Regions from separate parts of the Shewanella algidipiscicola genome, predicted to be linked through region 1. Evidence: predicted binding sites of a transcription regulator. Region 1 holds the regulator's gene; each other region holds the start of a gene.

Evidence for each region. The regulator sigma-54, encoded in region 1, starts transcription at its own class of promoters, with help from an activator protein. The targets are predictions, from matches to a motif close to GTTGGCACGNNNNTNGNNT.
Region 2: a site for sigma-54 is predicted at 1,537-1,555, ahead of DN599_RS04360 (flagellar assembly protein FlgT). Genes of this name have one in related genera too.
Region 3: a site for sigma-54 is predicted at 966-984, ahead of DN599_RS00365 (FimV/HubP family polar landmark protein). Genes of this name have one in related genera too.
Region 4: a site for sigma-54 is predicted at 1,742-1,760, ahead of DN599_RS04190 (flagellar hook-length control protein FliK). Genes of this name have one in related genera too.

What each region holds. Positions count from the first base shown of each region.
Region 1 covers NZ_OXJV01000001.1:186,186-189,640, forward strand. The annotation lists gene ptsN (PTS IIA-like nitrogen regulatory protein PtsN) at 1-298, opposite strand, end outside; gene hpf (ribosome hibernation promoting factor) at 301-588, opposite strand; gene DN599_RS00840 (RNA polymerase factor sigma-54) at 619-2,103, opposite strand; gene lptB (LPS export ABC transporter ATP-binding protein) at 2,234-2,965, opposite strand; gene lptA (lipopolysaccharide transport periplasmic protein LptA) at 2,965-3,455, opposite strand, start outside.
Region 2 covers NZ_OXJV01000001.1:957,519-960,973, forward strand. The annotation lists gene DN599_RS04350 (LPP20 family lipoprotein) at 122-568, opposite strand; gene DN599_RS04355 (FlgO family outer membrane protein) at 565-1,188, opposite strand; gene DN599_RS04360 (flagellar assembly protein FlgT) at 1,671-2,828, shown strand; tRNA gene DN599_RS04365 (tRNA-Arg) at 2,906-2,981, shown strand.
Region 3 covers NZ_OXJV01000001.1:78,161-81,615, forward strand. The annotation lists gene priA (primosomal protein N') at 1-815, opposite strand, end outside; gene DN599_RS00365 (FimV/HubP family polar landmark protein) at 1,020-1,748, shown strand; gene rpmE (50S ribosomal protein L31) at 1,985-2,197, shown strand; gene DN599_RS00375 (thermonuclease family protein) at 2,428-3,210, shown strand; gene DN599_RS00380 (malic enzyme-like NAD(P)-binding protein) at 3,390-3,455, shown strand, end outside.
Region 4 covers NZ_OXJV01000001.1:925,927-929,381, reverse strand. The annotation lists gene fliI (flagellar protein export ATPase FliI) at 1-1,176, shown strand, start outside; gene fliJ (flagellar export protein FliJ) at 1,229-1,675, shown strand; gene DN599_RS04190 (flagellar hook-length control protein FliK) at 1,865-3,226, shown strand; gene fliL (flagellar basal body-associated protein FliL) at 3,303-3,455, shown strand, end outside.

The DNA.
Region 1 (3,455 bases):
AGAGGATATCGACCGGCTGATTATCAATTGCATCGAATGCAATTGGCTCCGCACATTTAATCAATACGGCGACGGGTTTCTCAATATTCGTCAGCCGTCCGTGAGGGATCGCGATACCATTGCCTATACCTGTGCTGCCCATTTTCTCTCTCGCCAAAAGGCTTTCAAAAATCTCTTGAGAGGAAAGGGTGGGGTACTGGACAGCGGCCAAGTCGCTGATAAGTTCCAGTACCTTTTTCTTACTGCCCGGAGTGGCGCAGGTTGTGCACTCCGGCCGCAGGATGGTACTAAGTTCCATCGTTAATGTTTTGTTAGCTTCTCTTTATGTTTAATGACCTGACGATCTAATTTATCGATCAGGGAATCTATCGCGGCATACATATCCGCGTGCTCTGATGTTGCAAATATTTCTCCACCACTAAGATGTAACTTTGCTTCAACTTTTTGCATCAATTTTTCGACATTTAATATCACGTGGACATTATTGATCTGATCGAAATGCCGTTCAAGCTTTGTAAACTTTTCTTCAACATAGTTGCGCAGAGATTGGGTGATCTCAATGTGGTGCCCAGTCAGATTTATTTGCATAAAGTGATTCCTCCGGTTTCCAGTTGTTGATTATAAGCTTTTACGTTGATTTGACGGCGGTATAAACATCGCCTCACGATATTTTGCTATCGTGCGTCTAGCGACTTGAATACCTTGCTCGGCTAACAGTTGTGCCATTTTACTGTCACTTAAGGGTTTCTTTTGATTTTCTGCGGCGACTAGCTTCTTAATAAAAGCGCGGATCGCAGTAGAAGAGCATTCGCCACCATCGTCGGTCCCAACATGGCTGGAGAAAAAGTATTTTAGCTCAAAAATCCCTCTTGGCGTGTGCATATACTTTTGGGTGGTGACCCGCGAGATGGTAGATTCATGCATTTCGACCGCTTCGGCAATATCATTAAGCACCATAGGTTTCATCGCTTCTTCACCAAACTCGAAAAACCCTTGCTGGAAATCGACAATGCAGTTGGTGACCTTGAGTAAGGTATCGTTGCGGCTCTCTAAACTTTTTAGAAACCATTTAGCTTCTTGCAGGTGACCACGAATAAACTGGCCATCGGCTTGGTTTTTGGTGCTGCGTGCCATTGAGGCATAATGTTGGTTTACATTAATCTTAGGCATACTATCGGGATTAAGCTCGACTACCCAGCGACCTTTTTTCTTGCTAACTGTGACATCGGGGATCACGTATTCATCACGACTGGCGGTAATGGCCAGCCCTGGGCGTGGATTAAGAGTTTGAATCAGCGCTATGGCCTCGCGTAGTTCATCTTCTTTCAGTTTGGTCTTACGCATCAATAGGCGAAAATCTCGCCCGGCAATCAGATCTAAGTAATCACGGATCAAGAGCCTGGCATTGTCGATATGCGGGGTGTCGGAGCTGTATTGGGCCAGTTGGATCATCAGGCATTCGCTGAGGTCTCTGGCAGCGATCCCGATAGGATCGAAATGTTGTATCCGCTTTAATACCGCTTCAATTTCATCGAGCTCGATTTCAGGATCGCCCATGGCTTCAAGAATATCGTCGCAAGTCTGCGTCAAGTAACCTCGCTCGTCTATGGCGTCAATGATGGCGGTGGCGATAGCGAGGTCGTTGTCAGAGAAGGGGGTGAGGTTTTTTTGCCATTCGAGGTGCTCATACAGGCCTTCGCTGGTTTCCCCTTGAAATGGCATGTCATCGTCGCGCATCGCACCAGAGCTGGAGTTAGGTGATGCGGTATAGACCTCATCCCATGTAGTGTCGACGGGCAGCTCATCGGGCATAGAGTCTTGGTTGAGCGCATCGGAGGTTTCTAAGCTCGAATTGTCTTCACTAGAGTCGACTTGCCGTTGCTCATTGTAATCGGTGTCGAAGTTGTCATTACGCTCTTGTTCTGAGTCGATATTGGCGCCTTCTTGCTCCTCGTCTAACTCGAGTAGAGGGTTAGACTCTAGTGCTTGCTGGATCTCTTGCTGCAGCTCCAATGACGACAGTTGTAACAAGCGGATAGCTTGTTGCAACTGGGGCGTCATGGTTAAATGCTGACCCATTTTGAGCTGAAGTGACGCTTTCATCGTACTGCTATTCCCTTGTTTCTAATTCTAAAGTGAGAAAGCTGCCTCCGGTATTAAACCGCTAAGGCGAATGATCTACTTACTAAGGTAAAAACGGTTTCGCCTTTACCTTGAGCGCTAATAACGTTAACTATAGCTTGAATTGTTCCCCTAAGTACACCGCTCGAACTTGTTGGTTATCTAAGATCTCTGCGGGTGTTCCCTCGGCAATCAAGTTGCCGTGGCTGACAATATAGGCTTTCTCACACACATCCAATGTTTCCCGTACGTTGTGGTCGGTGATCAATACCCCAAGGCCACGGTTTTTCAACTGCTCAATAATTTTTTTGATGTCGATAACTGAAATGGGATCGACCCCAGCGAAGGGTTCGTCGAGCAAAATAAACTTAGGGTTGGCGGCTAATGCTCGGGCGATTTCGACGCGTCGACGTTCACCCCCTGACAGTGCCATCCCCTGACTATCGCGGATGTGGGTGATATGAAACTCTTCTAGCAGATGCTCCAACTCCTCTTCGCGCGCATCGTTATTGAGCTCGCGCCGGGTTTGTAATACCGCCATAATATTATCGCGCACCGATAATTTACGGAAAATACTGGCTTCTTGCGGTAGATAGCCAATTCCTTTGCGAGCGCGCAGATGCATAGGATCTAGGGTGAGATCATCATCATCAATAAAAATGCGCCCCTTGTCACTCTGCACCAGACCAACAACCATGTAAAAGGTCGTGGTTTTACCGGCGCCATTAGGGCCCAATAAGCCGACAATCTGCCCTGTACGCACGGTTAAGCTGACATCTTGTACCACGGCGCGGCTCTTATAGCTTTTGGCTAAATTAACCGCTTTTAGCGTCATCTCTGTCATTACTGTTCCTGCTTGGGCTGTTCTTGGGGCTGACTGTTGCTGTTGTCTTGGTAATTTTCAGGCTGAATGATGGTGATCACGCGATCGCTACCTGTGCTTTCGGCTATCAACTGTTGCTGTTCTATGTTGTAGCGAATTTGATTACCCGTGACTTGGCTACCTTCTTGTTCGAGGGTGGCATTGCCGATAAGGGTTAAGGTGCGAGTCGACAGTTCGTAGCGGATCTCATTGGCGCTGGCTGACGCAGGGCGGCCGTTTTCCATCACCTGTGTGTAGGTTGCTGGCTTACCTGTGGCCACTAAGATTTTGCCACTACTATTTTCTTTGGTAAACGCACGTAATTCATCCGCCAAAATTTTAATCGAGCCCTGAGTTACCTCAACTGGGCCATTAAAGATAATCTGATTATTTTTAATATCAGCTTCTTGGCTCGCGGCTGAAATCTTAACCTCTTGCAGCAGGTCAGTTTCATTCGCCGCACTCTGCAAGC
Region 2 (3,455 bases), 770 kb from region 1:
ATCAGCGCCTATCTCACCAGTTTCATGCGTTTCCTATGCAGGAACCGCTGACAACAGACACAAAAAAAGCCTCTGAAATAGAGGCTTTAATAATGGAGTCCTGTTGCAGAGGAAGCTCTATTTAAAAATAAGTCACTTGCTTCACTTTTTGCGGACGATGTTGCTGTTGGTACAAAGCCCACACTTGAGAAAAATCAAGTTCCAGCTCAGTCACATAGTGTTCACCCACAGGGTAACTCTTAACCACTCTGGCACCACGAATGACCCCGGTCACCGACGCTTGAATATTATCATCAGACAACATCCAATCCCTAACTTGGCTCGAGGCCGACAACTGCTGGCCGTACACCTGCTCAGCCAACTCGCGATAAGCTGCGATTTTGGATGCTTGCATCGCCATTAACACGCGCTGCGATTGCTCTTTGGCCGGTTGTGTCGCTAAGGGGGCATAGCCGATAGCGGTTAACTTAGGAAACTGCTCAGGCGCTTCTGTTTCCCACTGAATATATCTATCTTGAGAAGCGCAGCCGCTTAGTGTTAGCAGTAATGCCATTAACCAGACTCTCATTGCATCTCTCCTACCATTTGCATGTTACCCTGCCCCTGCGTGCTGTGACGGATCAACAAGCCTTGCTTAGACTCCACCCGCTCAGACGCCCTAAGATAACCAGGCAATTCAGCCAAGGTGACACTCGCCGACGCAACTGATACCACACGATTATTGGTTACATTCACAATGCGGCTATTGACCACAAGCTCATCAAGCGACAGATTCATGGTCGACACCAAAACATGCTCAACGGGCAAATCGTCACCCAGCTTACGCCAATCACGACTCAATATAAAATCACCACTGTCGGTCACTCGTACACTCTGTGCCACATTGAGATCGACCAAATTAAATTGATGATCATGCATAGCAGCAATTAAACCTTGCTGTAATTGTAACCCCAAAGGATTAGTGCCATTTAAACTGTCTAACAACACTGGCGTTGTCACCAATAACGGATGCTTAGGTGTGAGTTGATCATTTTGCCTAACCAATTCATTAGCCAATTGTTGGCTCAGGTGTAGCACTGCCGATTGAGCAGGCAAAGTATTGCCGCTTGCCAATGACGGCGCAGCGGGCTCATTGCTCGCACATCCCCCAAATAGCAATAAAGATGACAAAAGTATCGCTGTTCGCATCGCTCTGTCCTGTATAACGCTAAGCAAGGCTTAGCCGGAAAAAATGCCAATATAAAATGCCGTTTCAATATGAACGCAAGGCTTGGTCGCCGCCCATTTAAGTTAACTGCTAACTATTTAACCGTTGACGGCGCTGATGCATTAACATCACAACCCGGTCGATACTGACGCAGACGATAACTTTGACTATCGCTATGTCACACGACAAATTCGCGGCGCGTTCGACTGACATAAATTTAAATGCAAATTATGAGCCAATAGCCACTATGGCTTACCCACGTCCCTGTATCGGCCTCAACACGCCAACCTTTAACCCCATTAAGCAAGCAATCGTGCCACAAAGTACATACGGGCATGTATATTGCTTACTATGATGCCATCTGGCTAATATCGCCCAACGACCGCAAATACTGTCATCATTTTGGCAGTTAGTAGCGCAGGTTGTAACGCTTCGCATTGTTATTATTGAAAGAGACTTTTACATGAATCGGCTAACCATATCCTTGCTATTGCTAGGTTTAACCCACCTTAATGTGTCAGCACAGTGGATTGAAGCACATGGCGAGGCCAACGTGCTCAACAACAATGTCAATCAGGCGCGCGAAGAAGCCATACAACAAGCCTTAAGTGTTATCACCTTGCAATCGGGTGGCCAATTTACCAGCATGCAACAGACGCAAAACGGCCAACTGGTACAAAGCCAGTTTTCTATGTCGAACCAAGCCAACATTGCGCGAGTCGAACTACTCAGTGAGCGCATCGAAAACCAACAAATCACAGTGACATTAAGAGCCGATGTTATCGATGGCGCAGAGCAACAGTGCCAAGCGGAACCATTAAAAGCCGCTATTTTAGTGCCGCAGGCATCGATTGCCGATCGTGCGCAGCTCAGATACGGCAATATCGGCCACTTTGAACAGGCATTATCAGAACGCTTAGGAAATATCATTCAGCAGCGCAGCAATGCCAGCCTTGCCAATGTTCACGCCAACGAACGCCTAGATGTTGAGCAGTCCTTAGTGGATGTTCGAGGCTACCGTTTACCCAGTTGGCTAAGCGACATCACCGACAGTCAATATATCCTACTGCCAGCGATCGTCGATATCTCCACCGATCCCGTTGAAGGCGGATTACTAGGCCTTTGGAATAACTATCCACAACGACAATTTCATCTAAAGCTATCGCTGTATCATGGCATCAGTGGTGAGCAAGTTTGGAGCGAGCTATATCATTCATCAGCCCCATGGGAATTTGAGCGACAAGCCACAGTGCCGGCAAATAGTGCCCGCTTTTGGCATTCCAGCTATGGTCAACATATTGATGCCGTATTAGCACAAGCCAGTGCCGATATCGATAAAGTGCTTAACTGCAGGCCACTACTGGGACAAATTGTGTCTAAACAAGACAGACGGGTGATCATCAATCTGGGGCGTAATAACGGTATAAAAGTGGGCGACCGTTTTCAAATTGTATTGCAACAAAACTTACCCGATAGGCTCGACAACATGCGCCCAATTGCCGGGGAAACTCGCGCAACGGTCACCATAGATCAAGTCACGCAGCAAAGTGCCACAGCCTTGCTCGAGCCACAAAATGGGACGCTAAATATACAAGTAAATGACATTGCGATTAAAATGTAGTGGACAAGCGGCCACTAATTAAGCAACTAAATCTAAAGCCTTTTCATCGAGATGAAAAACAGTATAATCAACAGCGTCTCCCTATAGCTCAACAGGATAGAGCAGTCGCCTCCTAAGCGATCGATCGGGGTTCGAGTCCCTGTGGGGAGACCATAAGATAGCCACTAAAATGGTTATCTTATGCATAGATAAAATAACCATCACTAACCGCCAACATCCTAATACATCCTACATCCCTCTAGGTTAACAATGGTTTAGTGCCCCTGCGTAGCTAGGTGAATAGGTTAACACTCACGGCTTAGCCTTCGATTTAATCGATATAATCTTATTTAATTAGTGCCATACCAATTCTTGCGGCCATGATCATTTTTAAGCCCAGTGTCTAAGTTTAAATCCTCACACTTGTGGTTAGGGTGCCAAGCGCGCTAAATGTGATTTTTGACTGGCTTGCTATCCGCTTTATCATGGATTTTGAGGCTTTTTTAAGGTACTTTAGCCCCATGAAAGTCACTGCGTATTACGGCGTGAAAGTAGCATAATAGTCGCATGATAAATAATGCTGGTAGCCGAAGTCAGCTTTGTCGTGAACGCTGCGCAATAAACATCAACTTATCTCCATTATTCCTA
Region 3 (3,455 bases), 110 kb from region 1:
TTAAAACGTTGCTTAAACCGGCTGATGGTTTGCGGTGTTAGGCCAATTTCAGGCACCAAAATGAGTGCTTGCTTCCCCTGTTTGAGCACGGTTTCTAGTAAGGCCAAATACACCTCTGTCTTGCCCGAGCCGGTGATCCCTTCGAGTAAGGTGCAGTGATAGCCTGTTTGCTGATTGAGGGTGGCCACCGCAATGGCCTGTTCTGGATTGAGCCTATGGGGCTCTTCATCTAGGGTTAAGTTGTCGCGCCAGCTAAGGTCGAGTTGATTGGCTCTGTCTTGGTGGGTTATCCAGCCACGCTCCTGCAATGCTTTTAGCGCGGGTTTACTCAGTTCGAGCGCGTTTAATTCTTCTTGAGTCAGCTCACCTTGCAGCAAATGTTGCATCACTTTGCGTTGGGCTGGCGCGCGCTTTAAGGTGTCGAGATCGGCAGCGTGCCCTGCGCTGGTTAAACACCAAAAACGGGTGCTTTCGGCGCTAACCTGTGCGCCTTTACGTAGGGCGACTGGCAGAGCTTGGGAGAGCATTTGGCCCACACTGCAAAAATAGTAGCGCGCCGCCCATTGAGTCAGTTGATATAAAGAGTCGGGCAGCAGTGGCTCAGTATCTAAAAATTCGCTTACCGATTTTATCTGCTGTGGCGCTAAGTCACAGGTGTCAGTGATCCCGGTCACCAAGCCAATAAGTTGCTGACGACCGAAAGGGACTTTCACGCGCACGCCTTTGACCGCCAGATGGCTGTCGCTCTCTTTGACGCGATAACTAAAGTTTTGGCGTAGCGGGACGGGCAGGGCAACTTCGACAAACAAAGACATAAAACCAGACAAGCAAACTTAAGGTAGAGCAAGTGTAACCAGCGTACATCGTTAGGGCTACCACTATCTTTTATAGGCGACGGTTTTACCCTATTTTCGGGAGCTTAGTGGCGTTGTGGTCACTGTTGCTGGGGATAAATAGATTGAATCGTTAGCAGGATTTGTGCTTAATAGTTGTACGGTTATGACGATAAGAATGCGGCTATGAAAACTCTGGTATATCCCTTATTACTCCTGCTGCTATCGCTGAGTCACTTTAGCTGGGCGGCAGTGACTCATGTGAGCATTAATCAAATGCAATTTCACCTCGGATTAAACCCTAAGCTCAAGCTCAATATTGTGACCGACCAACCGAGTGTCGATAAATTGCAGTTTGTGGTGGCGCAACAAAGTGGTCAAGAGCGTTTAATGGTCACACCGGTGAATAATTTTATGTTGCAGCTTACCGGCCTTGAGGATGTGACAGACGCCAATGCCGAGTTAATTGTGCAGGAGTACCATGTTAACCAATGGCGTGAGGTTAAGCGGATTACACTGTTTGATGCGACGCGGGTACCTACCAAGCCTAAGCCAAGCATCACGGCCAAGCCGCTGGTGGCAAGCAATACGCTAAGCAGTGAATCGCCAAAGCCTTTAAAAGAGCAGCAAAAGGCTCCACAAGGGGATGTGGCAGCGGATTTGGTGCAGGCCGATTGTGAGTTAAACTACGAGGCGCAGCAAACCCTATGGCGTATCGCCAGTGCCTATGCCAAGTCATGGCAACTTAGCCCTTATGGCGCCATGTTGGCAATTTTCGATGCTAACCCCAAGGCATTTAATCAAGGTGAGATCCATGGTCTGCGTGCCGATGTGGTGTTGCGTTGCCCATCACTGAGTGTGAAGGAGCGCTATCGTGATGCCAAGCAGGCTCAGCAGTTGTTTGAGTCTATGTAAGCTAAGCTATACAGATAGCTTGAGCCTAGGTAAGCGTCGTTGAGAGCTTAATGGGCGAGATCTGTTAAGAGGGGGGCAATATATTGGCGATGAGAATTACTCAGTTAGGTGCGGCCCATGCTTGTATCTCTTGCTTGTATCCTGTACTATCTCGCGCCTGAATATTCTATTAACTGCATGTGGTGTCCGACTTCGGGTTGGAAGAGCGACATGGCCTTTAACTTGAGGTAATCCCAATGAAACCAGGCATTCATCCTGATTATGCAGAAATCACTGCAACTTGTACTTGTGGCAACGTTATCAAAGTAAACTCAACTGCAGGTAAGCCACTGCATTTGGACGTATGTGGTGCATGTCACCCATTCTACACTGGTACCCAGAAAGTTATGGATACTGGCGGACGTATCGACAAGTTCAACAAGCGTTTCGGCGCTCTTGGCAAGAAGTAATTATTACTTTTGCAATGAACGTAAAAAAAGGTGCCTTAATGGCGCCTTTTTTGTTGCCTGCTGTGGGTGTTATTCACGGCGCATTATTGATTGTGGTGTAAGCGAAACCCTGACAGTATGTAAGCTAGATTTGATGTAACACAGCCGGTGTCAGTAACTATTTCAATGAATCATTATGCTAAAAGTTCAGGCTATCTAAGTAAGCCGCTAATCGAAGGATATGATTATAGATGAGCAGATATAGCAGATACGTACTCACCTTATTCGGTTTATTACCCTGCTATTGTTTTGCAGCTCAGCCCAGTGTCTGTGTGCCCACCCACTTCGATGAGACCGTGACCCTCAGTTATGTGATTGATGGTGATACGTTAGTCCTCAGTGATGATCGCCGGGTGCGGCTTATTGGCGTCGATGCACCAGAGATTGACTCGCAATATCCAGAGTTGTCCGAGCCGTTTGCCAATCAGGCGCGTCAGTTTGTACAGCAACAGCTTCAGGCCGGACAAACGTTACAATTAGCGTTCGATCGCAAACGCTTAGATCCCCACGGTAGAACCTTAGCCTATGTTTTCACTCAAGCGGGTGAGCATTTACAAGAGCTGCTGCTGAATCATGGCTATGCTAAAAGTCGGGTGTATCACAATGATTACTTCTGGCAATGTTTCGAAGCATTAGAGCGCCGATCAAGAGCAACAAAACAGGGATTATGGAGCCATCTTAGTTATCAACCGAAGCGAGTCGACCAACTTAACCGAGACGATTTGAACCGTTGGCGAGAGGTGGAGGGGACTGTGACCGGCTTTGAAAGAAAGGGGCAGTATTTATGGATCATTATCGATGAAAAATTTTACGTGGGCATACTTAGAGCAGAATCTGGTAAATTTAACAACATTTTGACCTTAGATTTGCTGCAAAGCCGCGTAATTGTGCGCGGGGAGTTGTATTATTCCTACAAAAAATGGCAGATGATAAGTTATCATCCATCACAGATAAGTTTGCAAAATGAGCCTTAGTTTGTTTAATGGCATAATAAACTGAAATTTTCTAATATCTTGTTTAAAAAGTGTGTTGATTCGAGTATCTTAGCCTCTAACGACGCTACAGCTTAGCTCTGTTTGACTCAGGCTGAGATAGTAGGGCGTTAAGACCTCACTCTAAGATTTAACTTGTCGCATTTTTCAGGATTATTAAGATGGCCGATTTTCGTCAACAAGCCCTTGACTACCATGAGTTCCCCGTTCCAGGTAAAACTGCAGTT
Region 4 (3,455 bases), 740 kb from region 1:
ATGGCCGGTGACCTTATTGCCGAGGTGGTCGGTTTTGACGATAAACTACTGTATTTAATGCCTGTTGAAGAGCTCAGAGGCGTGATGCCCGGCGCTAAAGTTACGCCATTGGGTGCGCAGGCTGGGCTCAATGTGGGCCTGTCCTTACTGGGACGAGTGCTCGATGGTAACGGTGCGCCACTCGATGGCTTAGGCCATCTGCATACCGACCAAAAAGCCCCGCGTCATGCCGCGCCCATTAATCCATTGGCACGACGGGCGATCACCGAGCCGCTCGATGTTGGCGTCCGCGCCATCAATGCGATGCTGACCGTCGGTAAGGGACAACGTATGGGGCTGTTTGCCGGCTCTGGCGTCGGTAAAAGTGTGCTGTTGGGTATGATGACCCGTGGGACTACCGCCGATATCATTGTCGTGGGCTTAGTTGGCGAACGTGGCCGTGAGGTGAAAGAGTTTATCGAAGAGATCTTAGGTGAAGAGGGGCGAGCCCGCTCTGTGGTGGTGGCCGCCCCTGCCGATACCTCACCGTTAATGCGGCTGCGCGCCTGTGAAACATCGACCCGTATCGCCGAGTATTTTCGCGATTTGGGCTATAACGTCTTACTGTTAATGGACAGTCTGACTCGTTATGCGCAGGCGCAACGTGAAATTGCACTGGCCGTCGGTGAGCCACCAGCCACCAAGGGCTATCCGCCCTCGGTGTTTGCCAAGTTACCTAAGTTAGTGGAACGGGCCGGTAATGGTGGTGTTGGACAAGGTTCGATCACCGCGTTTTATACTGTGCTCACCGAAGGTGATGATTTACAAGATCCTATAGCCGATTCGGCGCGAGCGATCCTCGACGGTCATATTGTGCTATCACGTGCCTTGGCCGATTCGGGCCATTACCCTGCTATCGATGTCGAGGCATCCATTAGCCGTGTGGCGCCTATGGTGATCAGTGAAGCCCACTTAGAAGCCACTCGCCGAGTTAAACAGATGTACTCCTTATATCAACAAAACCGTGACTTGATCTCGATTGGTGCTTATACCCAGGGCAGCGATCCGCGTATCGATAACGCCATTCGCCTGCAACCGGCAATGAACGCTTTTTTACGTCAAACGATGAAAGAGTCGCTCAGCTTTGACAGTTGCGCCTTGATGTTAGGCCAACTGAGTGCCCAATGTCAGGGGTAGCGATTATCCCTGTATGCGATAGATGCCCTCGTTTGATGATATAGAGGATGTGATGGCAAAACATGATCCACTCGATACCGTGCTTAAATTGGCGCTCGACGCCGAAGAGCAAGCGTCACTGCAGCTACGCTCTGCGCAGATGGTGCTGCAAAAATGCCAGCAGCAACTAAGCGCATTACAACAGTACCGTCTCGATTACATGAAACAGATGGAGCAGCAACAGGGACAGGTAATAAGTGCAAGTAATTATCATCAGTTTCATCAGTTTATCCGTCAAATTGATGAGGCGATCACTAAACAACATTTTGCCGTCAATGAGTCAGATAAACAGCGTCAAATTGGCCAGCAAGCGTGGCAAGTTAAACAGCAAAAGCGTAAAGCGGTGGAGCTGCTACTTGAGCGCAAGGCGCATAAGCGGCAACTTGCCGAATTAAAGCAAGAACAAAAGATGATTGATGAGTTTGCCTCTCAGCAATTTTTTAGAAAACCTCAACGTTAAGTGCCTCAGTCGCCGCAATATTGCTCTTCATTAAAAATAATCATCAGACAAGGCAATAACTTAACAGTTGGCGCTTTATTTGCATTGTTTATCAAAATACTAATTTCTTATCGGCAGTACGACCGAATAATTGACACTAAAAGCGTGACATAAGCGCCGCGTGTTACGCGTAACAGTGTTGGAGGATTTATGCCACAAATGAATAGCGTGCTGTTATCTAAAGCGGATACCGCAGGCGATAAATTAGGTTTGCAACCCAACAAATCTAGTGCTAACGACTCGAAAAATAACGACTTTTCGACGGCGTTAGCGCAAGCGTCAGCCGATAATGACCCAAGTCATAAAACCCAAGGCCCTTCTGAAGCCGATAAGATAGCGCATGACACTCAACAGGTCGTGGCAGCGGATGAGCAACAAGACGAGGATAATGACGTCGCCAATGTGTTGGCGCAAATTAACTGGGCGACACAGTTAGCGGAAAACCAGGAACTTGCCGACGGCGGCGTGCCATTGCCACCCGATGCAGAATTAGGCTCAGAGCTGAAGCTGTCAAGTGAGACGAGTACCGACGAGCTGTTAGCTAGCCTAACTCAATCCCAACTAGAGGTGCTTGAGAGTCAAACTGGCCTGAGTCAGGCACAGCTAGCGCAATTGCCGCCGCAAATGATGGCGGGGCTAATGGAGGGAGCGCAGCAGGGTAACAGTACTGCTTTTAATGCCTTAGTCGAGCAGGCCAACACGTTTTTAGCCGCGCAGGGGGCGGTTAACCATGGTCTCGGTGCTAACAGTTTTGGGGCTAACAGTCTTGGGGCTAAGATGGGCGGCGACGATGCTAAATCGAGTTTGGGTGGAGCTCAATCTGGCGTTTCCCCAGAGCTTAAACCTGACGCCGCCGGGCAAATAACCGCCAAAGTGCAAGCTCAAGCGGATGCTAATGCAAGTGCTGGCAATGAGCTTAAAAATGCTAAGTTAATGGTCACTATGGCCGCAGAGGGTGATATCGCCGACAATGGCGTTAACGAGTTAAAGCCCACATCATCGACCATGACATCGACTCCTTTTGCGCGAGCCGAGGCGCCAGCCCAGTATCAAGTCTCCATTCGACCGCAAGGTGAGCCTGCCCAGCAGATGCAGGAGATGATTCAAAAGTTTTCCCCCGTCATGCGTCAACAATTGATCGCTATGGTCAGCCAAGGGGTGCAACACGCAGAGATCCGGCTCGACCCGCCAGAGCTTGGGCAGATGATGGTGCGTATTCAAGTACAGGGCGATCAGACCCAAGTGCAGTTTCAGGTGATGCAACATCAGACCAAAGATCTGGTCGAACAGGCGATCCCACGCTTACGTGAGATGCTGGCCGAACAAGGAATGCAGTTGACAGACAGTAATGTGTCGCAAGGCGGTGGTGGCCGAGAGCAAGGTGAAGCCGATGGCTCTGGTCATCAAAATGGCACCTCAGCATCGGATGTGGATGAAATATCAACAGATGAAAGCTTATTGGCCGCGAATAATGCAACAAGTTACCGCTCAGGTATAGATTATTATGCATAAGCAGGTAACCTATAGGGTTATTGATTCCTCCACCTAGTGTAGGCGCTTAAAAAGTGGCGTGTTATAGGAAATAAACATGGCAGAAGAAGAATCGTTACAACTGGAACAGAATGCGCCGCTCAAAAGCAAAAAGAAGCTGATTATTTTTGCCTCTGTAGGACTTGTCGTTCTCCTTAGTGTAGTCATCGCGTTATGGTTGTTATTGGGGACGAGTGACTCATCCGATAAT